Laspinema palackyanum D2c: one gene and its partner. The protein of the gene in region 1 interacts with the protein of each later gene in a pairwise test. Links are inferred from orthologs where the notes say so. Each region holds a gene or a part of one and is shown in the gene's direction. Other genes may lie near its edges.

Region 1 (8,402 bases):
TTGCCGGACAGGTTGATACTGTCAGAAATCTCAAAGTTGCTCAGTCCGATGGGGCGGTTTCCGGGTAAACCCCCTTGACGATAGAGCTGAATGCCTTCCGGGGTGGCTTTTTCAGGTAATTTATCTTGTATTTTCTTCATACTATCTTGGGGTTCGTTTTCTGGGTTGGTTGTCTCAGTCTCATCAGCGATCGCGCTATCCGCCATCTCGGGATTCTCCTCCAAAAACACTCGGTTAGTTTTCCTTTGCTCCTGAAAATCCGTCTCGTTTCCGCCCTGTTTTAGCACGGTTGAATCGGTAAGTTTCTACCTCATCGATGGCGATAGGGGGCCTTATGTTATGAGTCGGATACTAGCTTTCGCTGTCAGATCTTTTTTAGGGTTCTAACTTAAGCCTTAATTATACGGGTTGAAGGATCTACAGACGAGTTGATCGCACTCTACATTACTGTAAATTTTTGTAAAAGCCTCCAAAAAAATCTTATCGGGATGATAAGCGAGGATAGGTGTTCCTCGGTCATCCTCGGATTCTTGCCGATTCGGCAGGGGGGGATCCGACAAAAGGGCCAAGGGGCGATCGCAACGCATCGCCCCTTGGCCCCCAATTTATTCAATCCGCCAAATGCTCGCCTTACTTGCGATTACTCAGCCATTTGGCAGCAGCAATTCCCATAATCGCCGCGACTAACGGATTACTCAAAAACTTCATCATCCAGGGTTTATCCGCTAAAACATCCCGGAAAATATCAGGATGAGCGTGATAGGCAAATGCGGCTAATTTAGAAACATCATCGGCCGACATTTTCTTGGCATGATGAGTCGAAAGAGAGAGTTGTTTTTCTAAATCGCGATCGCTGAGTCCGCGTTTTTTCAGTTCTTTAAAGAACTCCTGCGCCACATCATCCCGTTCATCGGGCTTAATTTGGGCGATCGCTTTTCGCAGTTCCGGTTCCATCTGGGCCGGAGGAATGCGATCGTGTTGCAGAGACTCGCCAAATAAGCGCTGACGCTCTTCCCGAGTCGAGCGCTGGGCAAAATCATCAAAACTGTGATAATCCTCGGTTTGGGGAGCATTCGGCATCATCTCGCGATCGCCTCTTGCCAAATCGCCCATAATTTCCCGTTTATATTCATCACTCGTCGCCATATCATTCTCCTAATTTATTCCATCGATAGATAAGATAGCTCGTCAAAACTGTTGCGATTTGACTCAACCTCTATCCCGCTTTATACTGAATCTGCTGGGACTGCACATCATAATCCGCCGTCAGAATCAGTTGTTTATCCGGTGCATAGACCAAGACTTTTAAATTCCGATTGGGGAAATTGTGATGAAAGCCTTGAGCCAGCGATCGGGCTAACTCTCGCACTTCATTCGGTCGAACTTCCGGCGTAATCACCACGCCTAACTTATCATTATCTCGCACATAAGCATCTTGAACCAGCCCTTTGGCATTTCGGACCACCCAGTTGCCAAAATTCTCCCCAGTTTGAGTATTACCGCGTTCGAGTTGCGAATAATTGTGCGGACTCGTCACCGATGGGGAGAGGCGGTTCGGTTGCTGCGCCGTTGGGGTTCCCACACTACAAGCGGTGACAAAGCTCAGGACTAATACCAAGACCAAAGCAGTCAACCCTTTCTGAACTCGCTTAAACACACTCACCTGAATTTTCCTCCAAATTTTATAGTAATATCAAATCCGTTGTCAAGGGATGCCAGTTGATTTAAAGGTGAATTGATAGATTTCTTGTAAAATTTCTGGACTGACCCCTGTCAACAAACCTTTAAACAAAAGATTGATGACTCTTCCGATTACTCCTTTTAAACAGGGCGCATCGGAAGCTTCCCTTCACCCTCACGCAAAAGGGTTCAGAGTTGAGGGAAGGACAGGGATGCTCCCCGCCCTTCCCTCTCTTCAAAGATTAAGCTCTAGTCGATCGCTTTTTTGATGTTATCTTTGATGTCTTCTTTGGCGTGTTTGGCTTCGGCCTCAGTTTGCTTCATTTTGCCCTCAGCCTGATCCTTGGGATCGCCGGTCACGTTTCCTAACGCTTCTTGCGCTTTCCCTTCGACATTCTTCATCGTTGCATTAACTCTATCTTCAGCGCTCATATTATTCTCCGTCTTTTTGACTGCGTTTTATCTGTATTGAGATTAGCAAGGATAACGAAGGAAAAGCATCTATCAATGGATATATTCTCGCCCTACTCCTGAAGACTTCTAAGCGGGGATCGCTGATATATTAGCAGATTACTATTCCATTTTAGCTAATTTGGGGGTTATCAGCTTTTATCAAATAAAAAAGAGGCAGAGTATTAATACTCTGCCCCTCTTCAGCTAACGGACTTACAACTCTTCTATTTGAGTTCTCTTGACATCCAGTTCTTCTTTTAAATTTTCCGCCCCATGCTCAATATTGGCTTGGATTTGCTTGGCTTTACCCACCATTTTTTGCTTGGGGTCTCCCGTCAAATCACCCAAGGCTTCTTGGGCTTTTCCTTCGATATTCTTAGCTGTGGCTTTCATGCGATTTTCAATACTCATCTTAATTTCTCCCTTTTATCTTTATTTTAGGGGCTAACTTATTGGGGTCATAGACTTAAATATTTAGCCTTAAATTCATACTAGCAATCCCATCCCCAAAATGCCATCTATCCTCCGACATATCTTTCTTTAAAAAAAACTAAAAAATAAGGGAAGAAGAGAAGCAGTCTCACCCATCCCCTCGATCCAGAAAGCGGTATCGTTCCTGAATGGGACCTACCCATTGGGGCGGAGGACATTTCCAACGGGGTGCAAGTCCTGCACCCGTTCTAAAGCATCAACAGGGATTCCTATTTTGAGTCGATATTTCCCTCAACAACGCTCTACAATAGGAAAGAACTCATCCTCCATCCGACTATGCAACCCTTTCGTCTTGAAGCGCCCTATCAACCGACAGGGGACCAACCCCAAGCGATCGCCAAACTGGTCCAAGGTATCCAAGGGGAAAAACCCTATCAAACCCTCTTAGGTGCCACCGGAACTGGGAAAACCTTTACCATTGCCTCGACGATCGCACAAGTGGGGAAACCCACCCTCGTTCTCGCCCATAATAAAACCCTCGCCGCCCAACTTTGTAACGAATTGCGGCAATTTTTTCCCCATAATGCCGTCGAATACTTTATCAGCTATTACGACTACTATCAACCCGAAGCGTATATCGCCGTCACCGATACCTATATCGAAAAAACCTCCGCCATTAACGAGGAAATCGATATGCTGCGGCATTCGGCCACGCGATCGCTGTTTGAACGCCGGGATGTGATCGTCGTCGCCTCGATTAGCTGCATTTACGGGTTAGGAATGCCCTCAGAATACCTCAACGCCGCCATTCCCTTACAAGTCGGACAAGAACTCGAACCCCGGCAACTCTTGCGCGACCTCGCCGGTATCCAATATCATCGCAATGACGTAGAAATGGGTCGAGGACGCTTCCGAGTCAAAGGGGATGTCCTAGAAATCGGACCCGCTTATGAAGACCGAATTGTTCGCGTCGAGTTCTTCGGGGACGAAATCGAGGCCATTCGCTACATCGATCCCGTCACCGGGGGGATTCTCGCCAGTCTCGATACATTAAGTATCTATCCAGCACGTCACTTTGTCACCCCCGATGACCGCCTAGAAGCAGCTTGTCAGGCGATCGAACTGGAACTCGAAGACCGCCTCCAGGAACTAGAAAAAGCGGGCAAATTAGTCGAAGCACAACGGATAGAACAACGCACTCGCTACGACCTGGAACTGCTGCGAGAAGTGGGATATTGCAACGGCGTGGAAAACTATTCCCGTCACATGGCCGGACGAGAAGCGGGAGACCCCCCGGAATGTTTACTAGATTATTTCCCCAAAGATTGGTTATTGGTGGTGGATGAATCTCACGTCACCGTCCCGCAAATTCGGGGAATGTACAATGGCGATCGCGCCCGAAAACTGGTCTTAATCGAACATGGATTTCGCCTCCCCTCTGCTGCGGACAACCGACCTTTAAAAGCCGAGGAATTTTGGGACAAGATGAATCAATGTATCTTCGTCTCTGCCACCCCTGGGGACTGGGAAATCGAACAATCTGCCGGGGAAGTCATCGAACAGATTATTCGACCCACGGGAGTTGTAGACCCCGAAATCTTTGTCCGTCCCACGGAGGGTCAAGTGGATGATTTGTTAGGTGAGATTAAAGACCGAGTGAAACGCAATGAACGAGTCCTAATCACCACCTTAACCAAACGCATGGCGGAAGACCTCACGGAGTATTTCCAGGACCGAGGAATTCGGGTGCGTTATCTGCACTCGGATATTAATTCCATCCAACGGATTGAGATTCTCCAGGACTTGCGGGAAGGGGAATTTGATGTGTTGATTGGGGTCAACTTGTTACGGGAGGGGTTAGACTTGCCGGAGGTGTCTCTCGTGGCAATTTTAGATGGGGATAAAGAAGGATTTCTGCGATCGCATCGGTCCCTCGTCCAAACCATCGGACGCGCCGCCCGTCATATCCGGGGACAAGCTATCATTTATGCCGATAACATGACCAACAGCATGACCTTGGCGATCGAAGAAACCGATCGCCGACGCGGAATTCAGACCGCCTACAATCAGATGCATGGCATTACCCCCACAACCATTATCAAGAAATCCAGTAATGCCATTTTGGCCTTTTTAGACGTTTCGCGCCGCTTAAATGCTGCGGAAGCCGAGGGGGTGGATTCCCTGACCCTCGCCCTTCAAGAATTGCCCTTAGAAGACATTCCAGAAGCCATTTCTAAACTGGAACTCCAGATGAAAGAGGCAGCCAAAAAGCTGGAATTTGAGGAGGCAGCCAAATTGCGCGATCGCATCAAGAAACTGCGGGATAAACTCGTGGGTCATTCCTAAATCAACCCTTTGGCGGGTGAACAACTCCATCCGCCATCTTATCCCGCCACCCTAAACTATGGTAAAATTATCATCCCCTGTTGTTTATCCCTCGAACCGATGGCAATTACGAGAACTGAAGCCAAACAATTATTAGAACGGCTAATTTTTGATGAAGAACCCCCCAGAGAGTGGGTACAAGATGTCTGGGAAATGAGTCCCACCCTGGGAGAAACCGCCGCTAAATTATGGGACGTTTATGAAGCCATCATTGAATGCTGTCCCGAAGAGAAACTAGAAAATTTACTGCACAGTATCTATCAAGAATCCCTGAAAGACTTGTAAACTTTCCAAAGTGGAATAACCGGAACCCTTGCCAAGAGTAAGTTAATCCGGCTATTCTAGGAAGCAATGCAAATCAACTGGAGAATAGGCAGTCGTGACAGAAGCAACCAATGTACTAGGGGGAAAACTGGAAAATTGCTGCACCTCCCCCATGACGGGATATTATCGAGATGGAAAATGTAACACCGGAGGCGGAGACTACGGTGCTCATGTCGTTTGTGCACAAGTCACCGAAGAGTTTCTCACCTTCAGCAAACAGCGGGGAAATGATTTGACCTCCCCGGTTCCCTTGTTTAATTTTCCCGGCTTAAAACCAGGCGATCGGTGGTGTTTGTGCGCCTCTCGCTGGAAAGAAGCCCTCGATGCCGGAGTCGCACCCCCCGTTGTCCTGTCTGCCACTCACATATCCGCTTTAGAGTATGTCTCGGAAGAGGAACTCAAACAATATGCGATAGAAGAATAGATTAATAACCGACCCGAACGCAGCGGCTAATACAGCCCAAATTCTCGCTGAATTACGCTGAGTTCGGATCGGCAGGGACGGCGACGACTCAGGCATACATACAGGCAGCCGAAAAAACTGCCTCGATTCATCCCTTACCTATTCTGTTACCCTGGATCCCCATGCGTACTTTTATTACCGTTTGGCTGGGTCAGTTGGTCTCCACCTTTGGAAGTCGAATGACCAATTTTGCCTTGATTGTCTGGACCTGGGAAGTGACCGGATCAGCCACGGCCCTAGGGTTGGTGACGGTGTTTACCCAACTGCCGAGTTTAGCCGTCGCCTTATTTGCCGGGGCTCTGATCGATCGCAGCGATCGCAAAGTGGCGATCATTGTAGGCGATTCCATTGCCGCACTGTCCACCTTGGCAATTTTGCTGTTAGCAGCAGTCGGTCAACTGCAACTCTGGCATCTGTTCCTGATTAATGGCATCAATGGCATTTTCGGGGAAATCCAACAATTAGCCTATTCTGCGTCAGTGAGTTTGATGGTCCCGAAACAGCACTATGTCCGGGTCAGCAGCATGAAATCCATGCTGCATTACGGGCCGAGTATTTTAGCCCCCGCCTTTGCCGGTGCCCTGTACCCCATCACCGGATTGGCGGGAATTGCCGCTATTGACTTATTGACCTTTGCCGTCGGGGTGAGTACGGTGCTTTTGGTCAAAATCCCTCAACCCCCCCGAAGTGAGGTGACTTCTGAACAGCCAAAACTTTGGCATGAACTCACGTTTGGCTGTCGTTATATTATGGCCCGGGCATCCTTATTCGGATTTTTCGGATTAGAGTTGCTGTTTTGGTTCGCTCACGATTTCGGCGCAGTGATGCATCGGTCTACTATTTTAGCCCGCACCGATGGGAATGCCGAAGTGCTGGGGATGGTGAGTGCAGCGGCGGGAATTGCCGGAATTATTGGGGCAATTGCGTTGAGTTGGTGGGGTGGACCCAAACACCGGATTCAGGGATTTTTAGGGTCTGCGATCGCCGTGGGTATCAGTAAAACCCTATTTGCCCTCGGTCAATCCCTGTCAATTTGGATCCCGATGCAGTTGTCCTCCTCTCTGAATTTTCCCCTGTTAACCAGTTCCAGTACCGCAATTTGGCTGGAAAAAATCCCCCCAGAAGTCCAGGGACGGGTGTTTGCCGCTCAATCTTTCGGGCTAGGAGTGGTTTCAACTGTGGCAACAGCAATTGCGGGTCCCTTAGCCGACGGCTTCTTTGAACCCGCCATGCAACCTGGGGGGGCATTAACACCTTGGTTTGGGAGCATCTTCGGTACAGGTCCCGGTTCCGGGATGGCGTTGTTATATGCGATCGCCTCCCTGGTTTTGATTCTGGTGGGAATTCTGGGATACCGTTGGCCCCTGGTGCGCCAGATAGAAAAAAGCAAAATCTAGTTGAAAGAATTCTTAACTATTTGCTAAGAATTTTTAACAAAAGATTCATTATTGAGAAATAACACCAGCCCTGGGAAGCCCTGAATTCTTCAGAGTCCAGGGTTAGGAACTCCTGATAAATCAAGCAAAACTTCCATTCAATCCCGACTCAGGGAGGGTTTTCGTTGAAATAACCCGGCCCCATTTCCTCTTTTTACCAAAAAATGTTTGCAATTACCCCTTGACAGTAGCAGACCACTTAGGATAGATTGACTCCACTAATGCAAATTAATATCAATAACTGGAATGAATTGCAAAAACTTTTATTGTATAGATGGGGTCTAAGGAGAGGAAATTGAGAGTTGAATCGTTATTACCTGGAGTCTTGCTATCGGGTACAACTGCCCTGGTACTGGCTGCTCCAGTGCTCGCCCAAGTCGTAGAAGTAACCGGAGTGCGAGTGGAATCTACCCCCACTGGGTTACAAATTGTCTTAGAAACAACCGGCGATCGCGTTCCCCAGGTCTTCACCTCTAGTTTTGGTGAGACCACGATTGTTGACATTACGAATGCTCAACTGCGATTGACTCAGGGGAGTTCATTTCGCCAAGACAATCCGGCCGAGGGCATCCAGTCAATCGCCGTCACGATGTTAGATTCCAACAGCGTTCGCCTCACCGTCACCGGAACTAGCACGATGCCAACGGTACAGGCGATGGACCCGACCAACCCCCTCACCTTTGAGGTGATCACCTCGACGGATGTTGCCGAAGAGGAACCTTTCCCGGATAGTGACCCGGAGGTGGTTCCGGAGCCTGAAACGCCTACCACACCAGAGACTCAAGCGGATCAGGAACTGGATATCATAGAAATTATTGTTACCGCCACCCGAACTGCCGAACGGTTAATCAAAGTGCCGCGATCGGTTACCGTGGTCGATCGCCAAGATATCGAGGAACAGACCACGATTTCTACCGACTTGCGGGAAGTTTTGGCAAAAACCGTCCCGGGTTTGGGACCGCCGACGAGTGGCAGTACCCCCAGATCCGTCATCCAAACCTTACGGGGAAGAAACGTTGCCATTTTAATCGATGGCATTCCCCAAACCTCCAATTACGGACTGGATCGGGAACTGCGCGCCGTTGATCCCAATACCATTGAGCGCGTTGAAGTGGTGCGCGGACCGACGGCGATTTATGGAAGTCAGGCAACTGGGGGATCGATTAATATCATTACCCGACGCCCGACTCAAGATGCGTTTAGCATTGATACCGGAATTAGTTTCACGG
Region 2 (3,983 bases), on another replicon or contig:
CTGTTCGTAGTAACGACTTTAGTCGTTATCCCCTTTAAAAGATTATCTTTTAAAGGGGCAATGTTTGAGGGAAATAACCCGGAAACGACTGAAGTCGTTACTACAAACGAAGAAATATTTTTTCCTGTTCGTAGTAACGACTTTAGTCGTTATCCCCTTTAAAAGAACATCTTTTAAAGGGGCAATATCCGAGGGAGACATAATCCGGAAACGACTGAAGTCGTTACTACAAACTGAAGAATTCTCCCCTGTTCGTAGTAACGACTTTAGTCGTTATCCCCTTTAACCCCGCTACAGAAACTAGGACCCCCTCGGATATCCGAACTCCTCTCATCCTAACCTCCACACCCGCATCCACATCCAAAACCGCTAAAATTATTAAGAAATGTATAGTTAATTTTTATGCCTAAACGTGCCAGTGCGTCTACAAAGCAACCCGCGCCGAGTTTGAATGGATCCTCTCTGACCGAGGCGGTGGTCAATCCCCGGGATCATGGGATCCGAATTCGGGGGGCAAGACAGCACAACCTTAAAAATATTGACCTCGAACTCCCACGCGATCGCCTGATTGTCTTTACCGGCGTTTCTGGATCCGGTAAATCCTCCCTTGCCTTCGATACGATTTTTGCCGAGGGTCAGCGGCGTTATGTGGAGTCCCTCAGCGCCTACGCCCGTCAGTTTCTCGGGCAACTGGATAAACCGGATGTGGAATCCATTGAGGGACTCTCTCCGGCGATTTCTATTGACCAAAAATCCACCTCCCACAATCCGCGATCGACGGTGGGAACGGTGACGGAAATTTATGATTATTTGCGGTTGTTATTTGGACGGGCGGGAAAACCTCACTGCCCGATTTGCGATCGCTCGATCGCCCCACAAACCATTGATGAAATGTGCGATCGGGTGATGGAACTGCCGGACCGCACTAAATTTCAAATTCTCGCCCCGGTGGTTCGCGGGAAAAAAGGCACTCATAAAAAAGTGCTGTCTAGTCTCTCTTCCGAGGGGTTTGTGCGGGTGCGGGTGAATGGCGAAATTCGCGAACTTTCGGACAAGATTGAACTGGATAAAAATCATACCCATACGATTGAAATTGTCGTTGATCGCCTGATTAAAAAAGCAGGCATCCAAGAACGATTAGTGGATTCTTTAACCACGGGATTGCGCCATTCGGAAGGAATTGCGATTATTCAATTGTTAGACAGTACCGCCGATGACGGAGAGAGCGAATTAGTCTTTTCTGAGAAGTTTGCTTGTCCCGAACATGGGGCGGTGATGGAAGAACTTTCCCCGCGTTTGTTTTCTTTTAATTCCCCCTATGGTGCTTGTGAAAGTTGTCATGGATTGGGCAGTTTTCGGACCTTTTCCCCGGAGTTAATTATTCCGGACCCGGATGCGCCGATTTATGAGGCGATCGCACCTTGGGCGGACAAAGAGAGTGCTTATTATCTCTCGGTGTTGCAAGGATTGGCAAAGGGGTATGGATTTGAATTGACCACACCCTGGAACGAGTTGACGGCAAAACAGCAAAAAACCATTTTATATGGTGCAGATGAACCCATTAATATCGAAGGATGGGGAAACAATCGGCGGTATGCCGGTGCATTGGCGTTGTTGCAACGGTACTATGAAGAAAGTGCCTCGGAACTGCAAAAACAAAAATTAGAGCAGTATTTGGTCGATCGCCCTTGCGAAAGTTGTCACGGCAAACGCTTGAAACCGGAAGCGTTGGCGGTGAGAATTGGGAGTGAACATATTGATGATTTAACCTCGGTTTCGATTCGGGACTGTCGCGATCGCATTGATCAGTTACAATTGAGCAGTCGGCAAGCACAAATTGCCGAACTCGTCCTCCGAGAAATTTGCGCGCGACTGCAATTTTTATTAGATGTGGGATTGGATTATCTCACTCTCGATCGCCCTGCCATGACCCTTTCCGGAGGAGAAGCGCAACGGATTCGTCTGGCAACCCAAATCGGCGCGGGATTAACCGGGGTGTTATACGTTCTCGATGAACCGAGTATCGGACTCCATCAACGGGACAACGGACGATTGCTGCATACCTTAACCAAATTACGCGATTTGGGTAATACCTTAATTGTCGTGGAACATGACGAAGACACGATTCGCGCTGCGGATTGGATTGTCGATATCGGTCCTCGCGCTGGGGTACATGGCGGCGAAATTGTTGCCCAAGGACAGTTAGATGCCCTTTTAACAGCGGAAAATTCTCTCACCGGGTCCTATTTATCCGGGCGAGTACAAATTGAAACCCCGGGGGAACGGCGCGAAGGAAATGGCCGTTCTTTGGTGATGAAAAACTGTTCTCGCAACAATCTCAAGCAGATTGATGTAGAAATTCCTCTCGGAAAATTAGTTTGTGTGACGGGAGTTTCTGGATCGGGTAAATCCAGCTTAATTAATGATTTACTGTATCCGGCATTGCAACATCATATCACCCGAAAAACTCCCTTTCCCGGGGATATGGGCGCACTCAAAACCTTGGGTGAAAAGAGTTTAAAAGATGCTGTGGATAAGGTAATTATTATCGACCAATCCCCCATCGGCAGAACCCCTCGGTCCAATCCTGCTACCTATACCGGCGTGTTTGATATGATTCGGGGGTTATTTGCAGAAACCATCGAAGCAAAAGCGCGCGGATACAAACCGGGTCAATTTTCTTTTAATGTCAAAGGCGGACGTTGCGAAGCTTGTGGCGGACAAGGGGTGAATGTCATTTCTATGAACTTTTTACCCGATGTTTATGTGCAGTGTGATATTTGTAAAGGTGCGCGATATAATCGCGAAACTTTACAAGTGAAATACAAGGGATATTCCATTGCCGATGTGTTGAATCTCACCGTGGAAGAAGGATTAGAACTCTTTAAACATATCCCTCGGGCGGCAACAAGGTTGCAAACCTTAGTGGATGTGGGATTAGGATATATTCACCTGGGACAACCGGCACCCACTCTCTCGGGGGGTGAAGCGCAACGGGTCAAACTGGCAACGGAACTCTCTCGACGCGCTACGGGAAAAACCTTGTATTTAATCGATGAACCGACGACGGGATTATCGTTTTATGATGTGCATCAATTGTTGAATGTGTTGCAGCGGTTGGTGGATAAAGGGAACTCAATTTTAACCATTGAACACAACTTAGATGTGATTCGCTGTGCAGATTGGGTGATTGATTTAGGACCGGAAGGCGGGGACAAAGGGGGAGAGGCGATCGCCACCGGAACCCCAGAGGAAGTAGCGGAAAATCCTCATTCCTACACGGGACAATTTTTAAAGCGCGTTTTGCAGCAATATCCCGCCCAATCCTAACGATGAAAAACCGGGTTTCTTTACCAAATCTATGGCAAATAGCAGCAAGTCATGAAAGAAACCCGGTTTCTGGTCCCCTTAACCTAATCCTTCCCTTGTAGAGTCCCCGGTAGGTTCTTTTGTTAAAAAATGATTACAATGAGTTAGAGTCCTGTAAAATTGCCTCCCGGCATTTAACCCAGAGGACCAACCAAATCGTTTTTTAAGATACCAGTTTGAGGGACTATGACCTTAGAACAAGATACGCTATTAGAGACGGCTTTAGCTTTTACCGTGAAACCCTACGATATTGATATCACCGGGTTTGTCAGCCAAATGATTTTGATGCGCTGGATTGAAGATTTACGCTTAGATTTATTTCAACAGTATTTTTCTTTAGAACAGCAATTAGAATTAGGGATCTCGCCCCTCATTGGTAAAACTCGTCTGGAATATCATAAACCCATCAAATTGTTTGATTTGATTGAGGGGCGAATGTGGTTTAGTGACATGGGGTCGGTTAAATGGATTGTCAAAACCGAGTTAATGGTGGATGATAAAATTGCCGTGACTGCCAAACAGACGGGATGTTTTATCCATGTTTCAAGTCATCGTTTGGTTGCCATCCCAGACAACTTGGTGAAAAAATTTGCCACCCATTCATCGGCGTGAAT

What was found. The genes of interacting proteins can lie anywhere in the genome.
Region 2: the proteins of uvrB (region 1) and uvrA interact in binary tests that used the Escherichia coli proteins (3 or more experiments, as listed by UniProt). The link is inferred for Laspinema palackyanum D2c from one-to-one orthologs.

The regions. Positions count from the first base shown.
Region 1 is NZ_JAMXFD010000020.1:31,613-40,014, forward strand. Bases 2,427-5,406 are described here. They hold uvrB (excinuclease ABC subunit UvrB), read left to right. Parts: upstream 2,427-2,901; coding sequence 2,902-4,911; downstream 4,912-5,406. Other genes in these bases: NG795_RS20100 (CsbD family protein), read right to left, coding at 2,427-2,544; NG795_RS20110 (hypothetical protein), read left to right, coding at 4,921-5,235; NG795_RS20115 (DUF2237 family protein), read left to right, coding at 5,330-5,406. In the rest of the region: NG795_RS20080 (hypothetical protein), read right to left, coding at 1-287; NG795_RS20085 (hypothetical protein), read right to left, coding at 631-1,146; NG795_RS20090 (hypothetical protein), read right to left, coding at 1,217-1,663; NG795_RS20095 (CsbD family protein), read right to left, coding at 1,930-2,112; more of NG795_RS20100, read right to left, coding at 2,347-2,426; more of NG795_RS20115, read left to right, coding at 5,407-5,698; NG795_RS20120 (MFS transporter), read left to right, coding at 5,860-7,134; NG795_RS20125 (TonB-dependent receptor domain-containing protein), read left to right, coding at 7,469-8,402. UniProt on the Escherichia coli protein: The UvrABC repair system catalyzes the recognition and processing of DNA lesions. A damage recognition complex composed of 2 UvrA and 2 UvrB subunits scans DNA for abnormalities.
Region 2 is NZ_JAMXFD010000022.1:80,060-84,042, reverse strand. What follows is about bases 22-3,530. They hold uvrA (excinuclease ABC subunit UvrA), read left to right. Parts: upstream 22-402; coding sequence 403-3,330; downstream 3,331-3,530. Outside these bases: NG795_RS21220 (acyl-CoA thioesterase), read left to right, coding at 3,556-3,981. UniProt on the Escherichia coli protein: The UvrABC repair system catalyzes the recognition and processing of DNA lesions. UvrA is an ATPase and a DNA-binding protein. A damage recognition complex composed of 2 UvrA and 2 UvrB subunits scans DNA for abnormalities.